3 regions of the Terribacillus aidingensis genome follow, and region 3 is predicted to be linked to each of the others. Evidence: riboswitches for the same ligand, from Rfam matches in the RefSeq annotation. Region 3 holds a riboswitch; each other region holds the start of a gene.
What was found. Region 3 has a riboswitch for S-adenosylmethionine ahead of ABXS78_RS06135 (acyl-CoA dehydrogenase family protein). Riboswitches for the same ligand answer to the same signal wherever they lie in the genome.
Positions count from the first base shown of each region.

Region 1 (10,946 bases), 990 kb from region 3:
GATAAAACGATCTCCTGATTTGGATGAAATCAAAGTGCCGGTTGAATTTCCGGAAGGAAGCAAACCATTGGATAAACGATCTGGTAAGCCTGAGGAAGTAGCGGATTTGGTGAAGTTTTTAGCTTCTGATGAATCTAGTCATATTACAGGAACGGAAATATTTATAGATGGAGCAGAGTCCTTATTGATTGGATAAGATATCTGATTTGCGACAAACACCATGAGCTAAGTCATGGTGTTTGTCTGGCATTTCGAGGTCACTAATGAAAGGAGAGCAGATATATGATCATAGATGCTCACCAACATTTCTGGCATAAAACGCATGCTGAAGTTGATTACGGACCAGGCAGCAGGAGCCGCTCTTATTTACCTGAAGATTTAGGGCTAATTCTACATGAACAAAACATAAACAAAACGATAGCTGTGCAAGCTTCACCCACAATAGAAGAAAATGAGTTTCTGTTGGATATAGCTAATACAAGAAAAGAAGTAATCGGAGTTGTAGGCTGGGTTGAATTGAATGATGCCCATGCTGTAGATACTTTCGCTGCCTATAAAAAAGATCCTTACTTTGTAGGAATACGGCCAATGATTCAAGATTTGCCTTCAGAGTGGCTGTTACAAAATACGGTGATCCATAACCTTAGAAAGTTAGCCGACGAGGGTTTTCCGATTGATTTACAGGCAAACCCAAGACATTTACCTGCAATTATTGAGCTGCTAAAAAAGCTGCCTCATATACACTGTGTTATAGACCATATAGCAAAACCTCTTATCGATACCGGACAAATGGAGCCGTGGGCCAGTCATATGCGGAAAATTGCGGAATACCCTAATATCATGTGTAAGGTGTCTGGTCTTGTTCCGGAAAAAGTCGGTTCCAGCTGGACAACTGAAAGTATTTCTCCTTATGCAGAGCTCGTTTTAGAGGTCTTCGGTCCAAATCGGATCTTATTCGGCAGCGATTGGCCAGTATGCTTAAAATCTGCTTCTTACTCAGAGGTTGTCCAGCTGTTTGAGGATACAGTGACAAGTCAATTATCTGCTGGTGAGAAGGAAAATGTTTATTTCCATAATGCAAAACGGTTTTATAGATTAGAAGATATGATGTGAAGTTACTCGAAAATATAGAGGATATCATTTCAAGTGTAGAGAAATTACATTGTTAATAGTGAATTCTTAGCTTGGATATTTGAGAGGGAGTGGCAGCATGAAAAAACTCAAAAGCTTATTTTCCAATCTGAAAATGAAATATAAACTAGTTTGCTTACTCTCTCTCATTCTTATTTCTTTTAGCATAGGTGGATTGGTCCTCCTGCAATATGCCCTCGTTGCATACAATGATGAGATCCATCGTCAGTCTGCGCAGTCATTGAAGGTATCGTCTGCTTTGATCGAAAACGAGATCGAAAAAATGAAAGGGTTTTCATATAGATTAGCTACTGATCCTTACCTGCAGTCTTATCTCTACAATCTAAAAGAAACGGACGATGATTATGAGGCATATCTAATCGGAGTCACGATTAAAAAGAGGCTCGTTGAGTTAGGTGCCTTCGAAGATTCGATAGATTCCATTCAGCTGTACGATACGACAGACCGAGGCTATAGTGCAGGAAACCGTGTCATCACAATCGGGAATGAGCGGCTGCTTCAATATAAACAAGGGACGAATCAAAAAGATGGAGGAGCTGAATGGTTTGCGCCTGATAAAAACGACAAATCATTTGTCGTGGCACGGGAAGTAAATGCTTATCCAGACCTTTCGTTCGAGAGACTGGGCATGATCGTTGTGCGATTTGATATGCAGGATATTGTCTCTTCTTTTGAAAGAAGTCTGGTTGAAAAAGAGATGCAGCTGCTGATCTCCGATTCAGATGGGGAAGTTATCTTCCCGCAGGAAACGACGAAGAAGGAAACGTTTTTAATGGCCAATGTGCAAGGAAGCGATGGATATCAGGTAGTGAATTATGATGCTGATAGATATTTTGTGACGTATTCTTCAGCTGCTTATACAAACTGGACGTATATGATAGCCTCTCCCTACAATCAATTATTCCAGGCAGTAAAGTTGGTGAAAAGCACAGTATTAACGATCTATCTTCTGTTATTTGTGATACTTCTGTTTCTTGGCATTCGCTTCATTAAAGGAATTACCAATCCGATCGAGGCATTGAATAGAAAGATGAAAAGAGTGCAAAAAGGGGAGGTCGAGGACTTTAAGGTGGAAAGTCACGTAAGGTTCTCAAAGGATGAAGCAGGTCAGATGCATGAAAACTTCAATAAAATGATGAACCAGATCCATTCATTGATTGAAGAAAATTATAAGAAGCAGCTCGTGATCAAAGACGCTGAATTCAAAACACTCCAAGCACAAATTAATCCTCATTTTTTATATAACACATTGGAATCGATCAATTGGTCGGCAAGACTAGGTAAACATCAGGAGACGTCACGTATGGCAACGTCACTTGGCTTTATTTTACGATCGTCATTGGAAACCAAAGAAGCTCTCATTCCGCTTGCTGATGAACTGGAAATTGTGAATCACTATATCACGATTCAATCGTATCGTTTTCAGGAACGTCTGCGTTTTCACACCGATATACCTGACTATCTTCTCTCTTGCAAGGTACCTAAATTCAGTCTTCAGCCTTTGGTTGAAAATGCAATAAGATATGGCTTGCAGGAGATTATTGGTGTTTGTACGATAACAATTGAAGCAGTAGAGGAAGGGGAAAATACGTTTATTTCTGTAACAGATGACGGACCTGGAATGGAAAAGGAACTCATTAATAAACTAGTAAGCGGGCATTACCGGCCAAAAGGCACGGGCTTGGGCATCAGAAATATAGATAATCGATTAAAAATCTTGTTTGGTCCGCTATACGGAATTCAAGTGTTGAGTGAGCCAAACGCGGGAACGAAAATCTTGCTGAAGATTCCTTATGAAGGAGGAAGTGATAGTGTTCAAAGTTCTGCTGGTAGATGATGAGCCGATGCTTCTGGAAGGAATATCTTCTATTGTAGAATGGGAACAGCAGGGAACTGTCTTACATGGTACCGCCAGAAATGGATTGGAAGCGTTGGACTTTATTAAAGAACAGACGCCAGACATCGTGATTACCGATATCACCATGCCTGGTCTGGATGGAATGGGATTAATCGAACAAGGGAGAAAAATCTCTCCTTTGATCAAATGGATACTGCTTTCCGGTTATAACGAATTTGAATATGCGCAAAAAGCGATGCGATTTGGTGTGAAGCATTACCTGCTGAAGCCATCTAGCGAAGAAGATATCCATGAAGCTTTAGAAGAAGTCGTCCAAGAACTGGCGGAAGAGAATAAGGAAAAAATGACTGGCAGCCACGCAGAAAAATCTACCAGCTATTCTGCCGTCGTAAATAAAATAATTGCCAGCATAAGAGAGAATATCGAAAACCCTGATCTATCCTTGCAATGGATAGCCAATGAAGTCTTATATATGAACACAGATTACTTAGGGAAATTATTCAAAAAAGAAGTAGGAGAGAAATTTTCTGCTTATGTAATGAAAAGCAAAATTGATAAAGCAGTAGAAATTATGGGTAGTCAGAAGGATATCAAAGTTTTCGAACTTGCAGAGCAATTAGGATATGGAAATAACCCGCAATATTTCAGTCAAATTTTTAAGAAAAGTAAAGGATGCAGCCCGACTGACTGGATAAAAAACAGGTAAGCACGCTGGTATTTAAAAAGGAGGTTTCTAGATGAGTCAAAAATGGGTTTTTATCGGAGACAGTATAACCGAATGCGGAAGGTTCGAGGATCCTCAAGACATAGGCGATGGTTATGTAAAAATGATTCAGGATGAACTGATGCAGAAAAAAGAGGTTGAAATCGTCAATAGAGGAGTAGGAGGCAATCGAGTTACCGATTTGGCGGCTAGATGGGAGGAAGATGTGCTCTCGTTAAAGCCTGACTTAATTTCTATTTCAATTGGAATCAATGACGTATGGAGACAGCTGGATCAGCCTAAAATGGAACAGGTTTATCCGGGTGAATTCAGAGAAGTTTTCGATAAGATCCTGGCTGGAACAAAACATACTGGTGCGGAGCTCTACCTTATGGAGCCGACCATTATCGAGGAAAATAACGAATCAAAAGGAAATCAAATGTTGATTCCTTATGTAGAAATTGTAAGGGAGTTGGCTGCAAAGTATGGCGCGACACTCGTCCCGACTCATACCGCCTTTTTGCAAACAGCGCAAACGGATTTGACAACAGACGGTGTGCATATGACGGACGCCGGTAATAGACTGATGGCTGATACGTGGCTGGAAGCCTTTTTTGCAGCAGAACATAATTGATTGTATCTAAAAAAATGGATCTTCCACACATATGACTAAGCCCTCCTCTAATACAATGACATGAAAGCGGGTCTTTTTCATATGCTGTATGTGGGGTGATAACATGGCAAGAGTACAATACAATAGTTCTGATATCGACTTGATGGCTAGAATGATGCGTGCTGAAGCCGAAGGGGAAGGGCAGCTGGGAATGCTGTTTGTTGGGAATGTCATTGTAAATCGTGCGGTTGCTGACTGTTTGGATTTTGCAGATGTAAGATCGATCAATGATGTTATCTTCCAAGTACAAGGCGGGAATTTCTCATTTGAAGCTGTTCAAAAAGGAAATGTGTTTTACCAGCGAGCGCGTGAACAGGAAAGAAGATTGGCAGAAAGGAATTTGAAGTCCTGGAGACAACAGCCTGCTGCGTATGCACTTTGGTACTTTAATCCATATGCACCATGTCCTCCAACATGGTATGGCCAGCCGTTTGCGGGTCAATTTAAAGACCATTGTTTTTATGAGCCGCAGGCTGGGACGTGTGATAGCGTTTATATGGGTTAACATGAATTGTGAAAAAGGGAATAACCTTATTATAAGGTGTTCCTTTTTTTATTTATCTAATTTAATACATATTATTACATTTAAACTATGGTAAGGTTATCCTATAATAATAATTATATTTTTTATAACTGCAGATTGAATGTGGTAATTGAAAAGAGGCTGATTAAACTGTTTCAAAAGTTGTTTGGTAAAAGTTCTAAGTCACAGAAATCAAATGTAAAATTGGAAAAGCCTAAAACTGAACCAAAAGCAAAGAAACCTAAAATAAATTCAACCAGAATTGGCGAACTTGGAGAGTATAAAATCAATATACAGCTTGATCAACTTCCTAAGGACAGCCGTTATTTAAGTGACGTATTAATCCCTAATTCTCGTGCTAAATCAGGATATTCACAAATTGATCACGTCATTTTTACTTCTAGGGCAATATTTGTAGTTGAAACAAAAAATTACGCCGGAACAATATATGGTGATCGAAATAGAGAGAAGTGGAGTGTGAATGGAAAGTTTCCGATGATGAATCCTTTCCATCAAAATTATGGACATGTCCAAGCACTAAAATCGATTCTATCACTAGAAGAGGAAACGAATATTGTTTCCATTGTCTCATTTACTAGAAGATGTACGTTTAAAGTGAATGAAGAACTGAGAAAAGTTCAATCGAATGATCTCATCGTTTATGATACGGAATTATCGGAGTACATAAACAGAAAAATGAATGTTTTAAGAGTGCAGAGCAATTCTCCTATATTATCTGATGAAGATATTTCACGTATGCACAGTATATTAAGTGAAAAGAACATAAAGGATCCTAATATTAGAAAAGAGCATATTGAAGCGTTGAAACAGAAGAAACATAAAGAGACATCTGCTGTACAGTCTACCAATGCCAAATGTTACATCTGTAATGTCGCAGTCTCTAAAAAGGTAGAGGCCTTCTGCAAGGCTAATCACAATCGATTTAGCGGGAAGGTCTATTGTTATGAACATCAAAGAGGATAGTGGGCTCGAGCAATGTTAGCAGTCGCCAAATATATAACTAGCTATAGTTAATTTTCTTGAACTGTTAAGTGGTTTTACTATATAGTATTAGTTAACAGAATATTCTCTTATCAAGAGAGGTGGAGGGACTGGCCCAATGAAGCCTCAGCAACAGACTATATGTACTGTGCTAATTCCAGACTAGATAAGAATCGGACTACATAATGTAGCAAACCTCTTCTTATTTAGGAGAGGTTTTTTGTGTTCTCTTAAACTATTTATATGAGGTGATAGTTTATGTCAAACGAATTGAATAAAGCGTTGGAAGTATTAAGAGAAAAGAAGTGGGTAGATCTGACGCATACATTTGGTCCTGAGTCTCCGCATTTCTCGGCATTCAATTCTGCAAAGTTCGAAACACTATTCTCCCATGATGATGGCTTCTTCGCCCAGAGCTTTACTTTTCCGGGACAATACGGTACGCATCTGGATGCACCGATCCACTTTGTGCGGGATACACGATATTTAGAAGAACTCGATCTGAAAGAATTGGTATTACCGCTTGTTGTAATTGATAAATCCAAAGAAGCTGCTGCAGATCATGACTATTCATTGTCTGTGGATGATATTCTCGCGTTTGAGTCAGAATATGGCAAGATTGAGCCAGACACGTTTGTTGCTTTACGCACGGACTGGAGCACACGCTGGCCAAACCAGCAACAGATGGATAATAAAGATGAACAGGGAAACAGTCATTCCCCTGGCTGGTCACTGGATAGTCTGAAATTCCTGTATGAAGAACGTAATATCAAAGCGGTAGGACATGAGACATTTGATACGGATGCTGCAGTCGATTTTCAGAAAAACGGTGCGTTGCTTGGTGAATATTATGTGCTGGAACAGGATTCCTATCAAGTGGAGCTGCTGACGAACTTGGATCAGCTGCCAGAAAAAGGTGCGTTCATCTTTAATATCGTTCCGAAAGCAGGAAAAGCGTCAGGATTTCCTGTTCGTTCATTTGCGGTATTGCCATAAAGTTGCTCTCGATATGATTAAGCTGTTTCCAATTCGGTTAATGGGTAAAATACTCACGAAAAGGAGGCGGCAGGATGGATAAGGAACAGAAGTTACCAGCTGTATTCAGTCAACTGGCAGAAAAGCTTCGAGACATAAGCCGAACAAGCAATCATTTAGATGAAAAGTTAAAGTCAGCTTATACAATAGTAGCAACCGATCACCCGCTGGTCAGAGCGGATGGAAGACATGATGATGCAAAAGGTATTCAGCAGCTGTTGAACTTGGCTGATCGAAAGAAGGGCATACATATTGTCTTTCCACCAGGACTTTACACACTGCGCCGTCCTTTACGTCTCAAGCCAAACACGTTCTTTGAGGCGGATGATAATTCTATATTCCGAAAAAAGCATCATGGACCGATGCTGCTGAATTTACGCAGGCGGAATCGAATGCGTGCTTATCGCGGCAATGGCAATCTGATCATTCGAGGCGGAACGTGGGATACAAACTACCCAGCCTACCGTGGCGGCACTAGCTTTGTGCTGGCGCATGCGGAGAATGTGATTATCGAACAGCTGCGGCTGGTGGAGCATGGCGGAGGGCATGCAATCGAATTGAATGCTGTACGTCATATCGAAGTGCGCCATTGTCAGTTCCTCGGCTATGATGACCGTGGGGGAAAGCGCACATACAGTGAAGCAATTCAGCTTGATTTAGCTAAAGCACGCAGGGTTTTCCCGTGGGGAGGATCTGTGTTCGACCAAACAACATGTCAGGATATTTGGGTTCATCACAATAGTTTTGGGCCGTCTGAGACAAAAGGAAGCTGGGGAAGGGCAATTGGATCACACTCTGCAACAGCAGACAGATGGCATGAACGTATTTTCGTGACAGACAATGTAATGAAGGAAACGCTCCAATGGGCTGTCCGTGCTTATTCATGGCGGAATGTTGTTCTTTACAATAATCGAATAGAATCATGCGGTGGTGGGATTGCTATTCATCCAAATCATGTAGACGGCAGAAATGACACGGACAGCAAGAACCGTCCTACTGGGCGCAGCAACCCTATCAAGAATTTCCTGGTCATACAGAACACCATCTGCGGCGGCGGAAATTATGCCTCAGCGATAAGGCTGAAAGGTGATGAGCAGTCACCTATAACTGGTGCATACCTGCGTGGTAATCATGTAGAATCTTATACCGGAAGAGGGGTTCTTGTTACAGGTACAGCGGACGAACGGAGCCGCTCCTTCTAGGTAGTCACCTTGATTATATATAGTTAATTAAATGTAAGTTTTCTGTATATTATGGAGAAAATATGCATATGGGAGTCGATACATGCTACACTTTTGTTGGAGGTGGCCTATGTATTTAGATGAGACGAAACGTTATCGGTTTATTGGATCCGTTCCTTTCGGGAAATACTTCATGGTCCGCATCTATGACCTGGAACTGCAACAGGAATATACATTATCTGATCGGCTTCTGAGTCAATATACAGATAAGCCCTTGAAGGAATTTTACCTTCAGATCAAGCGCAATATCTATGACCTGGAAGGTGATGAAAGTGGTACGGCCTCTGAGCTGGGTGATATGCAGCAGCGGTTGTTTGATTTTCTCGATGAAGAAGAGGAAGACGATGCTACACCTCTCCGCATGGACAATGTTATACCCTTCAGAAGACCTCGGTCTGAGGATCCCAAAGAAAAGTAGGGAATAGTATTAAGAGGCTGTGGATGCATGGATTCACAGCTTTTTGCCATTTTTAAGTTGCAATCTGCGTTTTCTTTGTTACATTTAAGGGTATAGCTGTTATTGGGTCTCTAACTGAAAATCTAATGAGGATGTTGCCGATGGATAAAGAGAATAATGTTGTCCTGTTCCCGGGTCTGAAGACGCGGCTGGAGCGGGAAGGGATGAAGGAGCTGCAGGAGAAGAATTATACCGATGCGATTGGGAAGTTTGAACAGCTCCTCGATTATGGTTACCGTCAGCCGGAAATTCTGACAGGGCGCCTGATATGTTTAATGGAGCTGGGCAGACATGAAGAGGCGGAAGAGATGTCCTTGCAGCTACTGGCTGCCAGGGATAAGGATTACCTGCAATACTTACATATTCATTTGACACTGCTGTTCCAGCTTGGGCGCTACGACGAAGTAGTGGAGCTGCTGGACGAGGTGTATGCAACAGAGAAAATACCGGCGCCGCTTAAGACATCGTTTGACCAGCTGCAGAAGGTAAGCCGTAAAATGGCAGAAGATAAAAGTCAAACGACTGCAGATCAGCTTATACATAATTTCGAAAAAGCACGCAAAGACCAGGATGTTGCCCTGCAATGGCAGCTCATCCAGAAATGCCATTCGTTTGATGTCAGTCCGCATGTACAGAAGATGGAAGCATTCCTGCTTGATGAGGAATCAGATCCGGTTGTACAGACTGCCGTACTGGAGTGGCTAGTCAAGCAGGAAATCGAATTCCCAGTCACGATACATAAGATGAAAGAAACGATGACAGTTGTCCCGGAAAAGCTGGCAACGGTCGATAAATCGGAAGGGATGGAACAGGTACTGCAGCATTTGCATCTTCTTGAGCAGCAGAATCCATCACTTTACGACCTGGTGTATAAGCTATTGCAACGTTATATGTATGTACGATATCCAATGGTTCCATCAGAAGAAGACGGTGCAGTTCTGGCTGCTGCGCTGCAGAAGCTGGCAAGCAGTTATCTGCAAATCGATCAGCCTGCTGTTACCGAGGAGGAAGCACAGAGAATCGCTTCCATGATGGAAGAGATCATTACATTGGAAGCGAAATATCTGACTGTCGCCGAGGAATGACAGAGTTCGTATCGTTAGTGTTGAAAGCGACTATGAATATGTTATAATAAGATGGTTGTAAACCAGTACTAGTTAATAACTTATATTATGCTAGAATTGAGAACGATTAACATGTAACAAACGATAGATGTTGGAGGGAATATTATGTCAGCAAAATTCGAAAGAACAGAAGGCAAGAACGAGGGTATCTTAACAATCACCCTATCTCCTGAGGAATTGGACGCAGCGCTTGATCAAGCGTTTCAAAAAGTAGTTAAACAAGTTCAGGTACCAGGTTTCCGTAAAGGAAGAGTACCACGTAAAATCTTCGAACAACGCTTCGGTGTAGAATCTTTGTACCAAGATGCGATTGATATCGTTCTTCCAGGTGCTTACATGAACGCTGTTGAAGAGACTGGCATCGAGCCTGTTGCACAGCCGGATGTAGATCTTGAGCAGATCGAACAAGGCAAAGAGCTTATCTTCAAAGCTACTGTAACTGTTAAACCAGAAGTAGAGCTTGGCGACTACAAAGGTCTTGAAGTAGAAGCAGAAGATACTACTGTGACTGACGAAGATGTTGAAAAAGAAATCGATGCACTTCGCAACAGACAAGCTGAATTGGTTGTCAAAGAAGAAGGTACTGCAGCAGAAGGCGACACAGTCGTTATCGATTTCGAAGGTTTCGTTGATGGCGAAGCATTCGAAGGCGGCAAAGCAGAAAACCATTCCTTGGAAATCGGTTCTGGCAGCTTCATCCCTGGATTCGAAGAACAGCTAGTAGGTAAAGAATCCGGCAGTGAGTCCGATATCAACGTGACATTCCCTGAAGAATATCATGCTGCGGAGCTTGCTGGTAAAGAAGCAGTCTTCAAAGTGAAAATCCATGAAATCAAAGCAAAGGAACTTCCTGAGCTTGATGATGAATTCGCAAAAGACGTAGACGAAGAAGTAGAATCTTTGGATGCGCTTCGTGAAAAAACGAAAAACCGTCTGCAAGAAGAAAAAACAAATGCAGCGGAAAACAACAAACGTGAGCAGCTGATCAACCTTGCTACTGATAACGCGAAAGTTGACGTTCCAGATGCAATGGTAGATACAGAGCTGGATCGCATGGTTCGTGAATTCGAACAACGCCTTCAAATGCAAGGCATGACTCTTGAAATGTACTCTCAGTTCTCCGGTCAGGACGAAGCTGCACTTCGCGAGCAAATGAAAGAAGATGCTGGCAAACGTGT
Region 1 is NZ_CP159996.1:2,108,017-2,118,962, reverse strand. Features, by position in the region: gene ABXS78_RS11235 (SDR family NAD(P)-dependent oxidoreductase) at 1-196, shown strand, start outside; gene ABXS78_RS11230 (amidohydrolase family protein) at 283-1,113, shown strand; gene ABXS78_RS11225 (sensor histidine kinase) at 1,211-2,989, shown strand; gene ABXS78_RS11220 (response regulator) at 2,964-3,716, shown strand; gene ABXS78_RS11215 (SGNH/GDSL hydrolase family protein) at 3,748-4,347, shown strand; gene ABXS78_RS11210 (cell wall hydrolase) at 4,451-4,891, shown strand; gene ABXS78_RS11205 (nuclease-related domain-containing protein) at 5,033-5,893, shown strand; SAM riboswitch class I at 5,998-6,084, shown strand; gene ABXS78_RS11200 (cyclase family protein) at 6,170-6,907, shown strand; gene ABXS78_RS11195 (hypothetical protein) at 6,982-8,148, shown strand; gene ABXS78_RS11190 (hypothetical protein) at 8,258-8,605, shown strand; gene ABXS78_RS11185 (DUF3196 family protein) at 8,746-9,729, shown strand; gene tig (trigger factor) at 9,874-10,946, shown strand, end outside.
Region 1: linked by a shared signal. The riboswitch ahead of ABXS78_RS11200 (cyclase family protein) and the one ahead of ABXS78_RS06135 (acyl-CoA dehydrogenase family protein) in region 3 are both predicted to bind S-adenosylmethionine.

Region 2 (10,946 bases), 1.7 Mb from region 3:
AGAAACTCAAGTATATGGTTCGGAACATTGGGTAGAAAACGAACACGCCGAACAAAATGATAGAAGGAAGCAAATAGAGCCAGCCCTCCAGAAAGGAAAATAGGTTCCGCTTTGGCGCGCTTTCCTGAGGTCGAACAGACTGTAAATCCCGGGAAGCGTTCATCTTAGCACCTCTCTGGCTGTCTGCTTCGGTTGTCCATCATTAGCTGCCCATAGAATCCGTCCATTGTCTTTTGAGAAGAGATGGATGGCATCCAAATCGAAACGAATCGGAATCCGATCTCCGACAGAGAATTGCCATTGTCCGTTCCATCGGGCAATCCACTGCTCATTGGATTCATCCAGAATGAAAGTAATGAGCGTTTCTGTACCAAGAATCTCAGTATTAACGACCTCTACTATAGCATCGGCTTGTTCTGGAGCAGCAAATAGGATGTGCTCTGGCCGTATACCGACCTGGACATTCTTGCTTGCTGCTTTTACATTGCCTTTCATTGGGTTAGGTAAGGTGCAATTTGGTGATAGAACAATACCGCTTGGAGAAACGTCAGCTTCCATTACATTCATGGCAGGTGATCCGATAAATGATGCTACGAATGTATTGGCAGGGTTATTATAGATATCAAGCGGTTTGCCGATTTGCATCGCTTCGCCTTCATGAAGGATCATCATCCGGTCTGCCATCGTCATTGCTTCGGTCTGATCATGTGTAACATAAATCATCGTAATCCCGAGCTTCCGCTGTATCTGCCGGATTTCCGAACGCATCCGCGTCCGCAGTTTCGCATCCAGATTTGATAATGGCTCGTCCATCAAGCAAAGAGGAGCTTGTGTTACAATGGCGCGGGCTAGGGCGACACGCTGTCTCTGGCCGCCAGATAGCTCACGTGGTTTGCGTTTTAAGTAATCAGCTAATCCGAGCATGTCGGAAGCTTCGAGAGTGCGGCGTCGTTGTTCCTCGCGTGAAATTTTTTTTGTATGTAAGCCGAAGGAGATATTTTGTTCCACATTCAAATGCGGATACAATGCATAATTCTGAAAGACCATGGATAAATCCCGTTTATTCGGTGGTGCATCATTCATCTTCTTGCCATTCACAAACAATTCCCCGCCCGTTATCGGCTCCAGGCCAGCTATCATGCGGAGAATAGTGCTTTTTCCACAACCTGAAGGACCGACAAGCACGAAGAACTCGCCTTGCTCCAGCTGCAGGTCCACTTGTTCAATAACATTTTTTTTGCCATCGTAAGACTTTTTCAAACCAGCCAAGCATACATGTGTCATAATCTGCTCCTTTCTGCGAATTCATCTATACTATAACGAGTGAAAATTGAGTTAACGTGAAGAGTGGGTGAAAAAGCGTTTACAGAAAAGAGGGAGATGACTGTTTATTTTACAAAGCTCATACAATCCCGGCACAAAAAAAGGACTTGCAGGCAATATTGCCTGCAAGTCCTTTTGTGTTCCATTACTTTCTACGCATTTTGCGTAGAATTAGGCTTAATACAAATACGAAGATAATGGCACCGATCAAAGCAGGGATGATTGCTATACCTGCGAGGTCAGGACCGAAGTCTCCGAAGATAAGTCCGCCAAGCCATGCCCCGATAATACCTGCAATGATATTACCAATGATACCACCTGGAACGTCACGTCCAAGGATCAAGCCTGCCAGCCAGCCGATAATACCACCAACAATTAGATATAAGATGAAACTCATAATACCTACCTCCAAACAATGATGTGATTTAATGTGTTGTGATAATAGCATTCCCCATCTTACAAGATTACAAACATCTAAGCTTTGTGGCATGTTTACACGTTCTTAAGATAAGCTGCATCATTCTACACAGCAGCTCAACATCTGCTTAATAAAAAGTCGCTATATTAAAGTCAAGAAGATAACAAAGATCACCGTCCAATTCATGTACTCTGCATAGAACAAAGATTACAATCCAGATAACTACAGGGAGATGATCCGAATGATGAATCAGATTAATCCATCGTATGAGTCCGTAACTACAAGGTCGCTTGATAGTCAGTACATGCAAAATGGAATACTGCCTGTCATCGCTCATCGCGGCGCTTCCGGATTTGCACCTGAAAATACAATCGCTGCTTTTGATCTGGCTGTAGAGATGCAAGCCGATTTTATCGAACTGGATGTACAAATGTCCAAGGATGGTCAGCTTGTCGTCATTCATGATACATCTATAAATCGCACAGCTGTCGATGCTCCTGAAGAGGCCGTGTACGTGAAGGATCTTACGTTTGCCGCCTTACAGTCATATGACGTAGGTGCTGGATATGATTCGGTGTATGAAGGTCAGCGAATCCCGTTGTTAGAGGATGTAATAAGAAGGTATAAAGGAAAAACAAAGTTCCTGATCGAATTAAAATCGCCAGAGCTTTATGATGGAATAGAGGAAGCTGCAGCTGAACTGCTGGAAAAATATGATTTGGCTAATGTTCTTTATGAGGAAGTGATTCTGCAATCCTTCAATTTTGGATCAATTGCGTATCTTTCCCAGCTGTTGCCGCATGTACCGCTTGGTGTATTGACGTCAAGAAGTGCTGACCTCACAAATCGTAAACTTGATAAAATATCTACGTATGCAAACTATGTAAATACGCATTTTACAAACGTCACACAGGATGATACATTAGTTGGCAGAATCCATACACGTGGAATGCGAATTATGCCATGGACAGTACGGGCACCTGGGGAAGTCCAGCCTTTAATCCGAGCTGGTGTTGACGGAATCATTACAGACTACCCAAATTATGTGAAATAAAAAGGAGACCTTTTACAGGTCTCCTTTTTCATATTATCTATTCTGAACGAGCCGAAGCAGTTCGAATGCTCTGTCTCCTGCAAGTGCAGCAAGATCCTCCCAGCACTCGTCACGCTTCAGGTCGAGTTCTACGATTTGCTTGGCTAAATCAAGGGCTTCCTGATCATGTGCCACGTGCTTGACGCTCCTTTCTGATGTTCCCTTTTTACTGTTACGCTCAGTATACTTATAGCCGAATAATTTTGCATCAAACATGTTAGCGATGCTGACGAACTATTTTGTTGTTTGTTAGGTTTCCTCACACAACACTAGGATGAATGGATAAATACGGTATAATGTGGAGTAACAGCACATGGTGATGAGGTGAACAGATGAGTAACGAGCCTTCTTACAAGAACAGGAAAGTAATCACAATAGGTATTGTGAGCGAGCTGACTGGTCTGACTGAACGCAAAATTCGTTATTACGAGGAACGCAAGCTCATTTTTCCTGAACGTTCAGCGAAGGGAAATCGCAAGTACTCTTTTTCGGATGTAGAGCAATTGATCGAGATCGCCAACAAAAGGGAAGAGGGTGTGCAAACCTTCGAAATTCGTCAGCAGATGCTAAGAGACAAGAGGAAAGAAGCGGAACGAGAAAGCCGCCAGCAAATGCTGCGAGGGCAGATCAACGCCCGCTTTGGTATACAGAGAGAGTAAGTGTGTGTACGTATGTGTTGGGAGGCCTAGTACACAGGAGAGCCGGATGGTTATCATCCGGCTTTTTATTTTGTCAAAAAAGTCTACTCTATAAATCAATGGATTACTTTCTGACATGCTGTGATCTAGCCAGTTTAAATAATTTTAATGAAAAATAGGATACGTGAAGTAAAGTATTCAAAACGCATATACAACTAAAAGGTAATCTGCCGAATTCGTCATAAATCAATTAGTAGACAGCATTATCAAAGTGATTCACAAAGAATAAATGTAGACTTCTGTCGGCAATTGCAGCTTGATCAATCGTTTGTTTTAAAGATATGCAGTCATATTCTCGTATTCTTAGACTGGGTTGAATGCCTGCATACTCTCCAGCAATCATAATACAAGAAAACAGATTGATTTTTCTATAAATTTTAAAATTATATTGACAATAACTAGTTTGGAAGGTAAAGTAACAAACAGATCAACAACAAATGTATAATGAAATTCTTATCAAGAGCGGCGGAGGAACAGGTCCTATGAAGCCCGGCAACCAGATCGATGATCTAGGTGCTAATTCCTGCAGACGGCGAACAGCTGTACTGAGAGATAAGAGAATGAGTGCATACGGATACCATGCGCCTCTCTTATTCTAGAGAGGCGCTTTTTTATTGTAGTTGATAACAGCGAAGAAAAAGGGGAGAGCAACATGAAAAAAATCTTAAGCTTTGGACTTATCGGATTATTGGCATTATTCTTAGCGGCATGCGGCAATGACAAATCTGCTGCACTGGCAAATGACAAAATATTGGTCGGCGTCAGCGGCGGACCGCATGAGCAAGTAATGGAAAAAGTAAAAGAATTAGCAGCAGATGAAGGTATCGATGTCGAAATCAAAACATTCAATGATTACAACACACCAAACAGCGCGTTGGATGATGGAAGCCTTGATGCGAACAGCTATCAGACACTTCCTTTCCTAGAAGACCAAGTAAAGAACCAAGGTTATGAATTGAAAGAAGTATTTAAGACGCTAACGTTCCCAATGGGTATTTATACAGATAAGATTTCGGATATTTCTGAATTGAAGGAAGGCGACAAGATCGCTGTACCGAATGATCCAGCCAACGAATATCGTGCGTTGAAGCTCTTTGAGACAGCTGGAGTATTGAAAGTTGATCCAGAAGCAGAAAACTCTGCCACGGCAAAAGATGTCGTAGAAAATCCACTGAACCTGGAAATCGTTGAATTGGATGCTTCCCAGCTTCCAGCACAGCTTCCAGAAGTAGCAGCAGCGGCAATCAACACGAACTTTGCGATGGGTGCTGACTTGAATATCAATGATGATGCAATCTTTGCAGAGGAATCAGAAAACAATCCTTGGTCCAACTATTTTGTTGTAAGATCAGCGAACACGGAAGATGAGGTTGTGAAGAAGCTTCAAGAAATCTACCAATCTGATGAAGTGAAACAGTTTGTGGAAGATGAATTCCAAGGATCCGTTGTTCCAAGCTGGTAAGGGGGAAGCAGTATGATTGAACTAAAAAATGTATCGAAGACCTTTACCACTGGCAAGAAAAAAGTGGAGGCGTTGAAAAACGTCTCCTTGAAAATCAATAAAGGTGAAATCTATGGCGTCATCGGATTCAGCGGAGCAGGGAAAAGTACCCTGATCCGCTGTGCCAATTTACTGGAGCGTCCGACTGAGGGCGAAGTATTCATCGACGGTGTAGACCTCACGAAGCTTAAGAAGTGGCAGCTTCGTAAAGCAAGAGGGAAAATCGGTATGATATTCCAGCATTTTAATCTGCTGACGACTGCAACAGTATACGAAAACGTCGCTAGACCACTCAAGCTGAGTAAGGTACCGAAGCATGAAATCAAGGAACGTGTTGATAAGTATCTGAAAATTGTAGGTCTGGAAGAAAAGAAGAATGTATATCCGGCTCAATTATCTGGTGGCCAGAAGCAGCGAGTGGCTATCGCGCGAGCACTTGCGCAAGAACCGGAAGTGCTGTTAAGTGATGAGGCAACAAGTGCTTTGGACCCGAATACGACGTCTTCCATCCTTGAACTGCTGCTCCGAGTGAATAAGGAGCTTGGCATCACCATTTTCCTGATTACACATGAACTGGATGTCATCCAGCGTATTTGTGATCGTGTCGGTGTTATGCACCATGGAGAGCTGGTGGAAGAAGGCGCTGTTATCGATGTCTTTACCAAACCGAAACATCCGCAGACCCGGAAATTTGTCTTTGATGATGCGAATTTCCAAGTACCGGACAGCGTGAAAAAAGGACTTTCTGCTACAGGGCGTCTCGTTTCACTGACGTTTATCGGAGAAGCTTCCAATGAGCCATTCCTTGCGGCCATCACAAAGAAATTTGATGTTGTTCCAAGTATACTGGCAGGTGGAATTGATCAGCTGAAAGCCAGCTCCGTTGGTAAATTGCTTATCCATTTGCAAGGAGATCCAGCAGAAGTGGAGAAGGCAATTTCTTACTTGGAGTCGCAGCAAGTAACGGTTGAGGAGGTGGCGTCATGATTGAGTTCTGGACAGAATGGGGTGCAGACATCACCGAGGCGTTTTGGCAAACGCTGCTGATGACAGGTATTTCATTAGCTATTTCAATCGTGATCGGACTGCCGCTAGGTATTTTGCTGGTCATGACAAGAAAAGGCGGCCAAGCAGAGAATCGAGTATTTTATTCAATCGTGAATACGATCATCAACGTAATCAGATCCATTCCTTTTATCATCCTTTTATTCCTGCTTTTACCTCTGACAAGGGCTTTGGTCGGAACCACAATTGGCGTAGAAGGTGTTATCCTTCCTCTTGTTGTCTATACAGCTCCTTATATAGCGCGTTTAATGGAATCTGCGCTACTGGAAGTGAATAAAGGTGTTATCGAGGCATATGAATCGATGGGGATATCGACTAGTAAAATAATCTGGAGTGTAATCATCAGGGAAGCACGTTCTACGATGATTCTAGGTTTAACAATCGCAACAATCGGATTGATCGGAGCCACAGCAATGGCTGGTTTAGTCGGTGCTGGCGGTCTTGGAGATTTGGCATATCAATATGGGCATTTGCGCTTCGAGCCTGTCGTTATGTATGTCGTTATCATCATCCTGATCATACTTGTACAAGCAATGCAGACATTCGGGAATGTGTTGGCAAGACGATTGCGAAAAGACTAAAAAAAGCACGCTTGGTTAATTCCAAGCGTGCTTTTCTATATATTAGAAGAAAATATTTAAGATGTAATAGATCAAGCCACCTAGGGTAGCAGTGATCGGTAAGGTAATGAACCACGTGATGACCATGCGCTTTGCAGTACCCCAGTTAACGCCTTTGCGTCGGTGAGCTGCACCAACCCCCATGATAGAGGAGGAAATAACATGTGTCGTACTTACCGGTAAATGAATATATGTGGCACCAAAAATAATGAACGCTCCAGTCAAATCAGCTGCAACACCGTTCACTGGACGAATCTTCATGATTTTACCACCGACAGTTTTGATGATTTTCCATCCACCTACTGAAGTACCAAGTCCCATCGCAGTCGCACAGGCAACTTGTACCCAAAATGGAATATCAGATGTTGTGTGCAGACCTGCTGTGATCAATGCCATCGTGATGATCCCCATTGCTTTTTGGGCATCGTTTGTACCATGGGTAAATGATTGCAGCGCTGCAGTCAAGATCTGTACGCGACGGAAATTCTTGTTTGTCTTCGGCAAGTTCTTTTCCCGGAAAATCAGCTTGATGATGTTATATAGAATAAAACCTACAACAAAAGCCAGAATCGGGGAAATGATCAAAGCTTGCAGGATCTTCAAAAATCCCTCTACATTGAGAATTCCAAATCCGCTTGATGCTATAACTGCGCCTGCAAGAGAACCGATGATGGCATGGGAAGAACTGCTCGGGATACCGTAGTACCACGTAATTAAGTTCCATGCAATTCCTGCAATCAGTGCAGCCAGGATAACGACAGATCCGTTGACGATGTCATTCGGATTAGCGATATCGCTTGTAATTGTCTTTGCCACTCCAGTAAAAGTCATGGCACCCACAAAGTTCATGACTGCTGCCAAAATGATAGCGTGTCTTGGTTTCAATGCTTTAGTTGATACAGATGTTGCAATAGCATTGGCCGTATCATGGAAGCCATTGATAAAGTCAAATGCAAGGGCGAAAATGACGGTTAAGATGGTTAGTACTAATAAAACATCCATTGTTTACGCCTCACGAATTCTTCATGATGATTGTTTCAAGATTGTTCGCAACAGACTGACAGCTGTCGGCGATTTCTTCAAGGATGTAGTACAACTCTTTGTACTGAATCACCTTGATTGGATCTTTTTCGTTCTGGAAGAGCTGTTTCAAGGATTTACGGAAGATCGTGTCACAGTTTTGCTCGTGCTCCTTGATTTTGATTGCATGTTCTTGTATTTCTTTCAGTTTGTTGTGTGAAAGCAAATCGATTGTAATCAAGATTTCCTTTGCACAAGAACGGATTTCTTCTGTAAACTGGTCGATGAAGCTATCGGAAGAATAGATACCATAAGTGTCCATCATTCCAGAAAATTCTTCTATTCCATCAAGTACGTCATCCAAGCTGTTCGTCAGCTGAAGGATGTCTTCGCGTTCGATTGGTGTAATGAAGGCATGATTCAATTCCTTGATGATCGTATGTACAAGCTGATCACCTTTTGTCTCGTATTCCTTCAATTTATTGGAAAACTCGGATAAAGTTGCTGCATCTTTCACTTTATACGTAACAAAAAAGTCAGCAGTCTCATCAATATTCTTTGCTATATCAGCTAAAAGCAAAGAGAATTTGTCTTGTTTCTTCTTGAACATTACAAAACCTCCGAATGGTGTTTGAATAGGGTTGTTCCTGGGAACATATAATGATAATTTTTTGTAAACTATCCTCTAGAGATTGTAAACTTTTTATTAATAATTATCAATGTTTTCGTTTGATTTTTGTCGAATGAGGTACACTTTGTCACTATTTGTTATAGTTGTATAGAAGGGGTGAAATTATGCAGATCTCCATTACAAAGCCCGCATCAAACTGGTTTGTTCAAGAAATGGACCTTGAACCTGGCAGTGCTGTGCGTTTTTATGTTCGCTATGGCGGGATGGGCGGCATTAAAGAAGGATTTTCACTTGGTATTTCCGCGGAACAGCCAAATGATCCAATTACAAGTGAGGAAGTACAGGGTATAACATTCTTCGTCGAACGTTCAGATGCATGGTATTTTGAAGGGGTAGACTTGAGCGTTAAGTATTCTCGTAAATGGGACGATATCCAATATGAATATCCTCCGCATAATTGAAAAAAATGAGCAAGAGCCGGTACCGGCTCTTGCTTATTTTTTAGTTTCGGATAGGAAGCATTGGAGCGGTCGCATCCTTAACGCCAACCATTCCAAGCAGGGCAAGCAGAATTCGCTGCGGTCCGTAGAAGGCATCCGTCGGATCGAAGAACTCCTCCAGTGTATGGTGTCCGCCGCTGTTACCGCCGCCGCCTAGTGTTAGGGCTGGAATACCCAGGCTGATCGGAACATTTGCATCGGTACTAAGCGGTTCCTCCCGTTCTACTTCAATACCAAGAACTTCAGCCGCCTGTAGTGCAATGTGACGAATCGGTGCATCTTTTGGCTGGCTGCCAGCAGGTCTGTCTCCTACAAGCTCTGTCGTAACGGAGATGCTGCCCGGCTGCTTTCGTGCTTCGCCTTCTGCCTGTGCCGCTTCTTCAATGATAGCTAGTGCGTTGGCTTCCAACTCTGCAAGAGCGTCGCTGGATACAGAACGTAAATCCAGCTGGAATCCTGCGTGTTGTGCGATGGTGTTGATGGATGTACCACCATGAATCGTGCCGACGTTGTATGTTGTCTTCGGATCATTTGGAACGGTCAGATCTGCTAACGCAGCGATAGCGCGTCCAGCTGCATGAATGGCACTTGAAGTACCAAAGTCCCCAAAGCTGTGTCCGCCTTTTCCTTTGAAGGTTACATTGTAGCGTTTGCTGCCGACACCGCAATAAATTAAGTCGCCAGGCGCACCTGGTTCCACAGAAATGAAGCCATCCACATATGTATTATCCCGGAAATATGCTTTCATTCCACGCAAGTCTCCCAGACCTTCTTCTCCGACATCAGCAAGGAAAACGATATCTCCTTCCGTTTCAATCTTATTTTCTTCCAAAGTACGCAGTAAAGTCAGTAAAACTGCCAAGCCGCGTCCGTCATCCCCGATTCCGGGAGCATAGACGATTCCATCTTCAATTTTTGCTTTCACATTTGTTCCAGCAGGAAAGACGGTGTCCAAATGGGCTGCGATGACAACCGTAGGTCCTTTGCCGCTGCCTTTTCGTATGCCATATACATTTCCTTCGTCATCTGTTTTCAAGTCCTCCAAGCCAAAAGCTGCCAGTTTCTCTTTGAAAAAGGCTGCGCGGTCTTCTTCTTTGAAGGGAGGTGCTTCCACTTCTGTCACTTCTATTTGATCCTTTGTCGTCTGTTCATTATCCTGCTTGAGAAAATAGAGGGCGTCACGTACTTGCTGAAGATCTATAAGCTGCTCAAACTCCTTTGCGAATACTTTGCTGGTTGATGTCATATATTCCCCTGCTTTCCTATGGTATACGTGTACTGTAACACAAAATCTCAATATACTGACAATTTAAACAGCGTAAATAGTCGAAAAGTAATGATTTGTTCTATTTTTATATTTACAAGGCATAGGATGTTATGTAAAATAAATGCACCGGAATGAATAATTATAGATTTTATTGCAAGTTTACAATATAGATAGAAAAGGGAGATCAACTATGAAATCAGTAAAGAAGCTCATGGCAGCAGCGGGACTTTTTAGTGTTTTATTCTTAAGTGCGTGTATATCCAATAACGAATCAAGTGGTTCTGGTGAAGAGAAACTCACTATCGGAACAGAAGCGACCTTCGCTCCTTTCGAATCCATGGAAGGTGATAAAATTGTTGGATTTGATGCAGATTTGCTAGATGCTGTCATGAAAGAAGCAGGTCTCGATTATGAATACGAAAACACTGGCTGGGATCCGATGCTTGTCGGAGTAGAGGATGAAACGCTGCAAGCTGGAATGGCTGGTATCACAATAACGGATGAGAGAAAAGAAACTTATGACTTCTCAGCACCTTACTTCGAGGCAACGCAAGTTATCGCTGTACCAGAAGGAACAGATATTCAATCAGCCGATGATCTGCAAGGGATGAAGATCGGCGTACAGAACGGTACGACTGGTGATGAAGCTGCACAGAAACTTGTTGGGGAGAACAGCAGTAATCTTTCTAAGTACGATTCATCTGCAGCAACTATGATGGCTTTGCAAAACGGTGATGTAGAGGCTGTTGTTACCGATATCGCAGTAGCTCAGCATTATGTGAAAAATAATCCTGATGCCAATCTTACTTT
Region 2 is NZ_CP159996.1:2,948,316-2,959,261, reverse strand. Features, by position in the region: gene ABXS78_RS15390 (sugar ABC transporter permease) at 1-163, opposite strand, end outside; gene ABXS78_RS15385 (ABC transporter ATP-binding protein) at 160-1,284, opposite strand; gene ABXS78_RS15380 (GlsB/YeaQ/YmgE family stress response membrane protein) at 1,469-1,720, opposite strand; gene ABXS78_RS15375 (glycerophosphodiester phosphodiesterase family protein) at 1,983-2,795, shown strand; gene ABXS78_RS15370 (hypothetical protein) at 2,829-2,969, opposite strand; gene ABXS78_RS15365 (MerR family transcriptional regulator) at 3,167-3,493, shown strand; SAM riboswitch class I at 3,983-4,091, shown strand; gene ABXS78_RS15360 (MetQ/NlpA family ABC transporter substrate-binding protein) at 4,185-4,994, shown strand; gene ABXS78_RS15355 (methionine ABC transporter ATP-binding protein) at 5,007-6,020, shown strand; gene ABXS78_RS15350 (methionine ABC transporter permease) at 6,017-6,679, shown strand; gene ABXS78_RS15345 (inorganic phosphate transporter) at 6,722-7,720, opposite strand; gene ABXS78_RS15340 (DUF47 domain-containing protein) at 7,731-8,348, opposite strand; gene ABXS78_RS15335 (HesB/YadR/YfhF family protein) at 8,534-8,830, shown strand; gene ABXS78_RS15330 (M20/M25/M40 family metallo-hydrolase) at 8,871-10,115, opposite strand; gene ABXS78_RS15325 (basic amino acid ABC transporter substrate-binding protein) at 10,327-10,946, shown strand, end outside.
Region 2: linked by a shared signal. The riboswitch ahead of ABXS78_RS15360 (MetQ/NlpA family ABC transporter substrate-binding protein) and the one ahead of ABXS78_RS06135 (acyl-CoA dehydrogenase family protein) in region 3 are both predicted to bind S-adenosylmethionine.

Region 3 (10,946 bases):
ACTTTTCCCGACAGAAAAAGGAGAGCAGGTTAATCATTTCATAAGAAGAGAAAATGATCATTCGGACAAGATTGCATTAGCTGGATTATCTGATCAGGAAGTAGAAAGCCTTTACTATCTTCTTCAAAGGGTTAGAAAGAATATTGAAATAGACTGGGAATATGTGAAAAAAGGAAACAAACGAGACTATTGATTATATGAGGGAGCTATACATGACATGACGTCTATAACTATTAAAAAATGCAGCATGGAGGACCTACAGATACTTCAAGAAATTAGCATCGAAACCTTCAGCGATACATTCAAGGACCAAAATTCACCTGAAAATATGAAAGCTTATTTAGATAAAGCATATACCTCGAATAAGCTGGAAATGGAATTGCTGAATACTTCTTCGCAGTTCTTTTTCATTTATTCGAATGCTGAACTAGCTGGATACCTTAAAGTAAACATAGATGATGCGCAGTCTGAAGAAATGGATGACGAGTCATTAGAAATTGAAAGGATCTATGTAAGAAGCAGATTTCAGAAACAGGGAATAGGTAAATATCTGATGAACAAAGCAATTGAAATAGCGATTGAATTGAACAAGAAGGTTATTTGGCTTGGGGTATGGGAAAAAAATCAAAACGCAATTGCTTTTTACAGCAAAAATGGTTTCGTTAAAACCGGAGCTCATGCTTTTTATATGGGTGATGAAGAACAAGTGGATTACATTTTGACTAAAACACTATAAGGTATAAAAAGAACAACAAGCTGCTTAACTTGTTGTTCTTTCTTTTTACAGTATTTGCTTTTCGTTAGTTGTGGAGGTCAGATTTGCTGATAGTGTTTCTATTAGAGTTTATGTAGTGCGCTGCATCTCTTTTGGCTTTTTGTGCGACGGCTGCAGAGATTTCATCTGGAGAATGGAAAAGATCTTTAGGAGTGGTAACAGTAATAACAACTACAACGAGCATGCCGATCAAAAGCAATAACATCTTACGTCTCCTTTTGTTTTTTCTAATTATTCATATTATAAAAGCCGCTTGTGTACATTATGTGTTGTCTTGGAATCATTTTCGAATAAAAAATATGTTGACATGAGATCGATCCCAGGATGTATGCTTCATTCGTACTTACTCACAGACGAAGGAGATGTGATATATGCTAAAACTTGTTGTAACAGACTTAGATGGTACTTTTTTGAATAATAAGGGGAGTTTCGACAAAGCGCTTTTCGATGAAACACATAAGATGATGAAGGAAAATGGAATCATTTTTGCCACTTGTACAGGGAAGCAGTGTGAACGGGTTGAAGAACTATTTGAAGGACATTCTGATATTTGGGTGCTAGGTGACAGTGCAACTCGCATTAAAAGGGATGGCGAACTGATAAAAGACTTTCCGCTGAACAAAATACTAGGTAATGACCTTATACGTCATATTCAAGCTTATGATCAAAAGGTGACGGTTATTGCGTGTACCGGGGACTCTGCTTATGTTAAATCAAATATATCTGAAGCCGATTATAATGTGGTTCGAAATTCATATAAAAAAGTGGAGAAAACAGACGATCTGACTGCTATTGAATCAGAGCTTGTTAAAATTACTGTTTATGATAGATCACTCGGGTCTGTTGCGCTTAAAGAGCACTTACTTGAGCAGACATATAATGAACCAATGTATATAGTTGCTTCCGAACCAGCTTGGCTGGATATTACTGCAGCGGATGTCCATAAGGGGAAAACCGTGCAAAAGCTGCAAGAGCTTGTGGGTGCGACAAAAGAAGAAACGATGTCATTCGGTGATGGCGAGAACGATGTAGAGTTGATGGACATAGCAGATTATAGCTTTGCGATGGCAAATGCATGTGACAATACGAAAACAGCAGCCAGCTTCATTACGAAAACGAACGAAGAGAACGGGGTTCTGCTTACGATTCAAAAGATGATCCAATTGACGAAGTGAGTTGAAATTTGAACACTTATTAAACTAGTTTAATAAGTGTTCTGAAGGAGAGAGTCAGATAATGAAAATTGAACACGTAGCCATATGGGTGAAGGATATCGAGAGAATGAAAGAATTTTACATCCATTATTTTGGAGCAGAGAGTAACAGTCTGTATGTAAATGAAAAGAAGGGATTTGCATCCTATTTCCTTACTTTTTCGAGTAGAACCAGATTGGAGATCATGAAGAAAGTTGGGGTTAACGAGCCTGCCCTGCCAGAACAATTGGGTTGGGCGCATGTAGCATTTTCTGTTGGCAGTAAAGAAGAGGTTGATAGATTAACGGAAAATATCAGAGTGGACGGTTATACGGTCAGGGGCAATCCGCGCACTACAGGCGATGGATACTATGAGAGTGTCATAGAAGACCCGGAAGGAAATGTGATTGAGATTACTATATAGGTGGGATAAGAAATGATATCTATAAAGGAGAAGATTTACGTTGGATGATCAGATGACAATGCAGGATCAGGTGAAAGCAAACATTATAAGAGGCATCCGGCAATTGTTGATGAACGCTCATAGTATGTCAAAAGCAGAAATAACAGAGGCACTTTCGATTAGCTTTCCAACTGCCAGCAAGTTCATCCAGGAGATGGTTGATAAAGGCGAAGTGCTTTCCTTGGGCCTTTTACCATCTGCGGGAGGGCGGCGAGCACGAAGCTATGCTTATAATCCTGACTTTGCGCACACACTGCTAGTTTACCTGGAAAAAGAGGAAACGAAGTATGTTATCACGGACGCCTTCGGCAAGAAGATACAAGAAGATTCTACACGGAGTTTCTTAAAGCAGGAACCCCGATCATTATCTGCATTTTTGAAAACAAAACTAGCAGAGGATCCGTCCATCCGAACCATTGCAATGGGCATACCAGGGGCTGTAAATGGTGATGTAATAAGCTACATACCTGGATATCCCATGTATGCAAATCAAAATATGAGAGACATATTAAATCTTCCTGTTGAAGTAACTATTGAGAACGACATGAACGCCGCAATTATCGGTCACCAGAACAGAAGGGGATTACCCATTGAAGCTTCTCTTGTCTATATATACATGGGCGCGAATGGACCAGGCGCGGGTATTTTGATCAATGGAAAACTAGTAAAAGGGCATACGATGTTCAGCGGGGAGATATCGTTTATTCCTTTTAACGAAAATAACCGATTTTTTCCTGAGAGTGAATTTGACGCAACTGATGAGAAGTCAGTCTTGTTGGTTGCTAAATTGATCCAGACTATTGGCGCATTAATAAATCCTTCTCAGATCATTTTTCATCAAGCGGAAGTCAATAAAGAATTTTTGGGTAAATCTGCAGATAATGTTAGATTAAATTTCCCGTCGGAGCATATACCTAAATTAAGTATTAGTGATTGGGATAAAGATTATAAAGAAGGTCTTTGGGAGATTGCTAAGTCAAAGTTGATAGAGATTTGTTTCTAAGTAATCTAAAATAAAACTAAACCGTTTTCTCAAAAACCAATGAAGAATTCTTTTTTTGAGCTATACTATAAAAGTAATTATATTATTGTTTCTAAGGAGTAACTTATGAAGAACAAGATTGTTGCAGGTGTACTAGGGATTTTACTAGGGAATTTAGGGATACATAAATTTTACTTAGGACAAATTGGTATGGGGATTTTATATGTTGTTTTCTGCTGGACAGGTATCCCTGGGATTATCGGTTTAATTGAAGGTGTAATTTATCTTTTTAAATCAGACGAAGACTTCAACGCTAAGTATAATCGTAATAGGGTGGCTTTTTAATATAAAAGATTAGAGCTACAGAGCTTACTCAAAGAATAGTGTTACCAGAGTATATTAAAGTAAATCCTGCTGTATTGTTTTTGATTTTTAGTATCCAACCTGCTGCTTTGTGAATTTGATGCTATAAAAATGTTTTTATTTACTCATTAATGAAGTCATTATTCCTGTTGTATCTCTTTTAACGTATTTAAATATTCTACTCCCCAAGAATCCATTGCAGAGATGATTGGACGTAAAGAATTTCCTAATTCACTAAGCTCATACTCTACTCTAGGCGGTACTTCTGCGTATGCATACCGAACTAAAATGCCATCTTCCTCCATTGCTCGAAGGTTTTGGGTCAAAACTTTTTGGCTGATACCGTCTATGCTTCTGCGGAGTTCATTGAATCTTTTTCTTCCTTTTAATAGCTGCTGTAAGATAAGTAACTTCCACTTACTTCCTATTAAGCCGACTGTTGTAGTAACCGGGCATACTGGGAGATCTTTTTTTGCTATCAAATCTATATACCTCCATTAGTTTCAAATGGGCTGTTAGTTACAATAATTCTCTTAGAGTCTAATTGTAACTTTTGCTCGAAGTGGCTGCAACAACATAATAAAACTGAAACGACGCTATAGTCTTTTAGGAAGCTTTGACTTTTTGAAGGATTCAAACATTCCTATCTAGTATATATAGAATGATAAAGTATGCTTTTTAAAAAGGAGATATACACGGTCTATTCTAAAATTAGTTAGGGGTTATGTTAGGTGAATTTTGTTGTTAATAAGGAATGGCTCAATGAACATCTAGATAACGATCGAGTTAGGATAATAGATTGCCGTTTTGAATTAGGCAATCCGGAGAAAGGAGCAGGTCTTTACGCAGAAAGCCATATTCCTGGTGCTGGTTATTTTGATCTAGAAAGACAATTATCAGCTCCTGTTTCAAAGCATGGCGGAAGACACCCGCTGCCTGACATAGACCAATTTAAATCTGACATCGAGAAAGCGGGAATTGATAACACACATACGGTAATTGCCTACGATGGTGGAGAAGGGTCATATGCTTCTCGATTTTGGTGGCTGCTTCAATATTTAGGTCATGAAAACGTATTTGTATTAAATGAAGGTTTTAATGGATGGGTTGAAGCTGGCTACGAGACGACAAAGGATTTACCTGATAATGAAACAACTGAATTTAACGTGTCTATCAGAAAAGAAATGCTGGCTTCCTATGAGGAAGTGAAGGAAGTTGTCGAACAAGAGAGAAAGTCTTCCATATTGATAGATTCAAGAGAGGAAAGACGCTACATAGGAGAAGTGGAACCAATTGACAGGGTAGCTGGCCATATTCCTGGCGCCATCAATAAATTTTGGGCAGAGGGATTGGATCAGGGTTCATTTAAAGGAAGCGAAGAGCAGATAAAAAGATTTGCTGAGCTGGATACTAAAGATCCGGTTATCGTGTATTGCGGATCAGGTGTAACGGCTGCTCCTAATTACATTGCTTTAAAAATGGCTGGGTTCGAGAATGTAAAATTATACGCGGGAAGCTACAGTGATTGGGTTTCGTATGAGCAAAATCCCGTAGCAAAGGGTAAACACCTATAACGAGATTCGCTTAAATCAATAAAACTTAGATTGGAGACCTAAAGATGGACTATCAATACCTTGGTAAATCTGGTTTGAAGGTAAGCAGACTTTGTTTGGGTACAATGAATTTTGGTACTACTACAGAAGAAAAGGATGCATTTCGAATTATGGATGCTGCACTTGATGCCGGCATTAATTTCTTTGACACGGCGAATGTATACGGTGCAGAAAATCGAGGTCTGACAGAATCAATTATCGGAAGATGGTTCAAGCAAGGCGGAGACCGGAGGGAGAAAGTCGTTCTAGGTACGAAAGTATACGGAAGCATGCATAATGCTGCCGATGGTCCAAATGATGAGGCTGGGTTGTCAGCTTATAAAATTCGGCGTCATCTTGAGGAATCTTTAAAGCGCTTGCAAACCGATCACATTGAGCTGTATCAGATGCATCATATTGATCCTGACGTAACGTGGGAAGAGCTATGGGGAGCTTTTGAATTAGGAATCAGCCAAGGAAAGATAGGTTATGTCGGCTCCAGTAACTTTGCTGCCTGGCAGCTCGCGGTAGCACAAGGCGCAGCAAAAAACCGTCATTTCTTAGGTCTGGTTTCCGAACAGCATAAATACAATCTCAACTGTCGATATGCTGAATTGGAAGTACTTCCAGCAGCGGAACAGCTTGGGATTGGCATTATCACATGGAGTCCTCTGGATGGAGGTCTGCTTGGCAGGAATGCACTTAAAAAATTACCTGGAAGCCGAAGTGATAAGATTGGTGATAAAATCGATGCCCAGCGAGTGCAATTAGAGAAGTTCGGCCAACTATGTGAAGAACTAGGAGAAACACAGGATAATGTTGCTCTGGCTTGGCAGCTTGCCAATCCAGCTATAACTGCGCCAATCATTGGGCCGCGTACAGTTGAGCAATTCGAGAGTGCATTACATGCGCTAGAAATTCACCTTGATGAATCCGTTTTAAAACAGCTGGATGAAATTTTCCCGGGTCCAGGCGGAGCAGCACCGTATGCTTATGCTTGGTAAATAGGAACTCCTGAATCCGTTATGGATTCAGGAGTTTTTTACTGCCCGAAGGACTGCATCCGCTAGCGAATACACTACTGCATCATCAGTAGGTGGGTTATGCAATCCAGCTCTTACATCACGAAAATGGCGCTGCAGCGGATTGTCGGCAGACAAACTCCGGGCTCCAACTATTCGCATGCATAGATCCACGACTTCGTTCGCTTTATTGGTGGCAATATGTTTTGCAGCAGCTAAATCAGGACTCATTTCTGATCTTTTTTCAGGGTGCTCGACCCACTTCCTGGCTGTAGCGTAAAGTACTTCTCTAGCATTAAAGAGAGCTAGTTCTATCTCGCCAATTTTTCTTCTAACCTCTGGAACATCTTTAATTGAACCCGGCAAGGAAACAGGCTGGAATTCTGACGCAAATTGAATGGTATAATCTCTCGCAGCAACAGCAATACCAAGGTAAACAGCTGCAATCTGTAAGTACCAGCCTCTTGGAGTGGATGTGCCTTTGTTTTCTTCCACAAGCAGCGCATCCTGGTCTACTAGTACGTCTTCCAAAATTAAATCATCGCTTCTTGTTCCTCTCATTGCGATGCTATCCCATGTTTCATCCACAGATACTCCGTCCAAACTATGATCAATTAAAAAGAAGCCTTTGTTTCCTGAAGGAAGTATAGTCGCGGTGGCTATGCTATAGTCCAAAGCAGCAGCTATGGAAGCAAAGGATTTACGACCATTGATTCGCCATTTTGAACCTTCCAGTTGTGCGGTTGTCCTTGGAGCTGCTCCTCGAGAAGGACTGCCGGTGGCGTTTTCTGTTTGAACCAAATTAAGAAGAATTTTGTCATGAATGATTTTGTTGCATAGATGCTGAAAACTTTGTTCGTCCCATTTTCTGCTTTCCGCATTTTCCAGTACAACACCGAGCTGCCAGCCAAATGATAGAGTGGTAGGAGCATCACCTTGAGCGAGAATCTCTTGCACTTGTAAGTACTCTACAAGATTTAATCCTTTGCCTCCATATTCTGTCGGCACAGTCAGTGACAAAAAGTCGTTCTCTTTTAACGCTTTGAAGTTTTCATAAGGAAACTCACCGCTGGCATCAATATGGGCTGCACGCTGCTTGAATTTTTTAGAAAGGCTTTTTGCTTGCTGTATCACTTGATCAAACACTTTTGTTTTATCTGCAGTATCTCGCATGAACATTCTCCTCATCCAAGTAAAGTAAAAACCTCTTTCATATGAAAGAGGTGGCGTTATGTAGGCATTCCCTCTCATCTCTCAGACTTGTCTGTCTGCTGGAATTAGCACCTTGCTTCATGAAAAGCGGTTGCTGCAGGGTCGTTGAACCAGTTCCTACCCTGACTCTAGATAAGTGTGTTTATTCGGTTGTCGGCATAAATATAAGTGATGATTTGAATATTGTCAATTATATATTTAATTTAGAAAACTTCATTGACAGGCAGTGGACTGTCCTGTATATTGGCATTAATTCAATAAGCATTTCTTATCCAGAGAGGTGGAGGGACTGGCCCTTTGAAGCCTCGGCAACAGACTGCTGCAGTACTGTGCCAATTCCAGCAAGCTACTAGCTTGAAAGATGAGAAGAGAGTGGACGTTGTACGCCTGCGTCGACTAAGCAAGACCTCTTCTTATCTGAGAAGAGGTCTTTTTATTTGTTAAAACGGAGGGATAAAAGTGGGGAAGCAAATCATTTTGAATGCATTCGATATGAATAGTGCGATGCATAACTCGCATGGGTTGTGGAAGCACCCAGAGAGTAAGCGGCATCGGCAGTATAAGGATTTGAATTATTGGATTGATCTGGCGAAGCTACTCGAACGCGGTAAATTCGATGCCATCTTCTTTGCCGATGTATTGGGGATATATGATGTTTACCGGAATAGTAAAGCTCCTTCTATCCGGGATGGTCTGCAGGTTCCCCTGAATGATCCAGCGCTATTGATTTCTGCGATGGCAAGTGTAACCGCGAATTTGGGTTTCGCCGTTACAGTAAGTACTACATATGAACCACCATTTGGAAATGCGCGTCGTTTTTCCACGCTGGATCATTTGACGAAGGGCAGAGTTGCTTGGAATGTTGTGACGTCATATCTTCCGAATGCTGCGCGGAATTTTGGTTTGACCGAAATGATCAAGCATGATGAGCGGTATGAGATTGCCGATGAATTCCTGGAGGTTTCTTATAAGCTATGGGAAAGCAGCTGGGAGGAGGATGCAGTGATTGAGGATTTGCAAAACCAAGTATTAGTGAATCCTGAAAAAGTACATGAAATCAATCATGAAGGCCATTACTTCCAGGTAGAGGGACCACATTTGAGTGAGCCTTCCCCACAGCGGACACCTGTGATTTATCAAGCAGGTACATCCGAACGTGGACGGGAATTTGCTTCCAAGCATGCAGAATGTGTTTTCGTTGGAGGGCCCACGCCTGAGCGCATCCGTTATTATGCAGAGGATATAAGGGAGAGAGCTGCCAAGCATGGCCGAAATCCAGATCATATTAAGATTTTCTCTTTCCTGAGTGTCATCGTAGCGGAAACAACAGAAGAGGCACAGCAAAAGTATCAGGAATATGCAAGTCATTGGAGTCCAGATGCTGCCAAGGCGCAATTTGGTGCAAGCGGCTATGACATTTCTGAATATGAGGAAAAGGATCCTGACGAGCCGTTTTCTTATGGTAAAACGACAGAAGGCGGTCACTATAAAGCAGCCTCATTGACAAAGGATGCAGCCAAGCAGCTGACAGTCGGCGAAGCATTGAAGCGGTTTGATACACCTGACAAAAGCTTGATAGTCGGGAATCCAGACGAGGTGGCAGATAGCATCCAGCACCAATTCGAAGAATCCGGAGTCGACGGTTTTAATTTGAACCATCTTGTTACACCAGGGGATTTGGAGTCCTTTGTTGACCTGGTCATCCCGATTCTGCAAAAAAGGGGACTTTATAAACAGTCCTACAAATCAGGCACATTGAGAGAAAAATTATTTGACTATGAATCAAGCAGACTGCCGGCTGGGCATCCCGCAACTAACTATCGCCAGCTGAAAATACCGACAGGAGAGGGAGATGAAAGGTGATAAAACTGGAGAACATCACAAAGAAATATAGCAGCAAGGGAAAGGAGATCATTGGCGTTAACGATGTGACACTAACCGTTGAAGCTGGAGAAGTGTTTGGGATAGTTGGATACAGCGGAGCGGGCAAGAGCACCTTGCTGCGCTGCATCAACCTATTGGAAAAGCCAACGTCTGGCAAAGTCTTTGTTGATGGAGTTAATTTGCATGAGCTGTCGCCAAAGGATCTGCGAAAAGCAAGACAGTCGATCGGTATGATCTTTCAAGGTTTTCATTTAGTCTCCTCAAAAACGGTATATGAGAATGTGGCATTTGCATTACGAGCTGCAGGAGCAGATAAAAAACAAATAAAGCAGCGAGTGGATGAGCTGCTTGCCTTAGTGGGGTTAGAGGATCGAAAACATCAGTACCCAGCACAGCTTAGCGGCGGTCAGAAGCAGCGAGTCAGTATTGCACGGGCACTTGCGAATCAGCCAAAGATCCTTTTATGTGACGAAGCTACTTCTGCCTTGGACCCTGGTACGACAAAATCAATTTTGGCTTTGCTGAAGAAAATAAATAAAGAACTGGGTCTGACAATCGTTGTCATCACGCACGAAATGGAGGTTGTAAAGGAGATTTGCAGCCGCTGTGCAGTGATGCAGGATGGGAAAGTGGTAGAGCATGGTCCCACTTATGATATTTTCTCCGATCCTGCTAATCCTCTGACAGTATCGTTTATCCAGACTGTACTTAGTTTTGATCTCCCTGAAGAATTATTGGGAGAGATAAACGGAAAGCTGGTCAGGCTGCAATTCAAAGGCAGCATTGCTGCCGATGCTGTTGTATCGGATATGCTGCAGGCTTTTCCGATCCGCGGCAATATACTGCACGGCAAAGTAGAGTACATCCAAAGCAAGCCGTTAGGAATTTTTGTGATGGAATTGAACGGAAATGAAGCAGAAGTAAATAAAGCAATTGCTTATCTGAGAGATAAAGTAAGCAAGGTGGAGGTGTTTGATGATGGATCGCGTAATCGCCATCTTGCCTGAATTGAACCAAGCATTTCTTGAAACGCTTCTAATGGTTTCCATCGCTTTGGCTGTGGCAATCTTGATTGGGCTGCCCTTTGGAATACTATTATTTGTAACAGACCGAGGTTTGTTTTTAGAAAATGTGGTGGTAAAAAGAATAGCCGGACTAATTATTAATCTCATTCGATCGGTTCCTTTTGTAATTCTGCTTGTCTTTTTACTGCCTTTCACACAATTTCTGCTCAATACGACGATAGGTCCTTTAGCTGCTTCTGTATCTTTATCTGTTGCAGCTATCCCGTTTTATGCGAGAATCGTTGAATCCTCAGCCAGGGATATAGACAAGGGTGTGATTGAAGCAGCTATTGCGGTAGGTGCTTCTCCGTGGATGATTATCAGAAGTATCATCCTTCCGGAAGTAAAACCGGGCTTAATCACAGGACTAACCATTACAGCTATCAGTCTTATTGG
Region 3 is NZ_CP159996.1:1,121,584-1,132,529, forward strand. Features, by position in the region: gene ABXS78_RS06085 (MarR family transcriptional regulator) at 1-193, shown strand, start outside; gene ABXS78_RS06090 (GNAT family N-acetyltransferase) at 218-736, shown strand; gene ABXS78_RS06095 (hypothetical protein) at 801-980, opposite strand; gene ABXS78_RS06100 (HAD-IIB family hydrolase) at 1,147-1,950, shown strand; gene ABXS78_RS06105 (VOC family protein) at 2,012-2,392, shown strand; gene ABXS78_RS06110 (ROK family protein) at 2,433-3,434, shown strand; gene ABXS78_RS06115 (TM2 domain-containing protein) at 3,540-3,758, shown strand; gene ABXS78_RS06120 (helix-turn-helix domain-containing protein) at 3,917-4,258, opposite strand; gene ABXS78_RS06125 (sulfurtransferase) at 4,508-5,350, shown strand; gene ABXS78_RS06130 (aldo/keto reductase) at 5,395-6,372, shown strand; gene ABXS78_RS06135 (acyl-CoA dehydrogenase family protein) at 6,400-7,563, opposite strand; SAM riboswitch class I at 7,635-7,741, opposite strand; SAM riboswitch class I at 7,868-7,970, shown strand; gene ABXS78_RS06140 (LLM class flavin-dependent oxidoreductase) at 8,062-9,465, shown strand; gene ABXS78_RS06145 (methionine ABC transporter ATP-binding protein) at 9,462-10,493, shown strand; gene ABXS78_RS06150 (methionine ABC transporter permease) at 10,459-10,946, shown strand, end outside.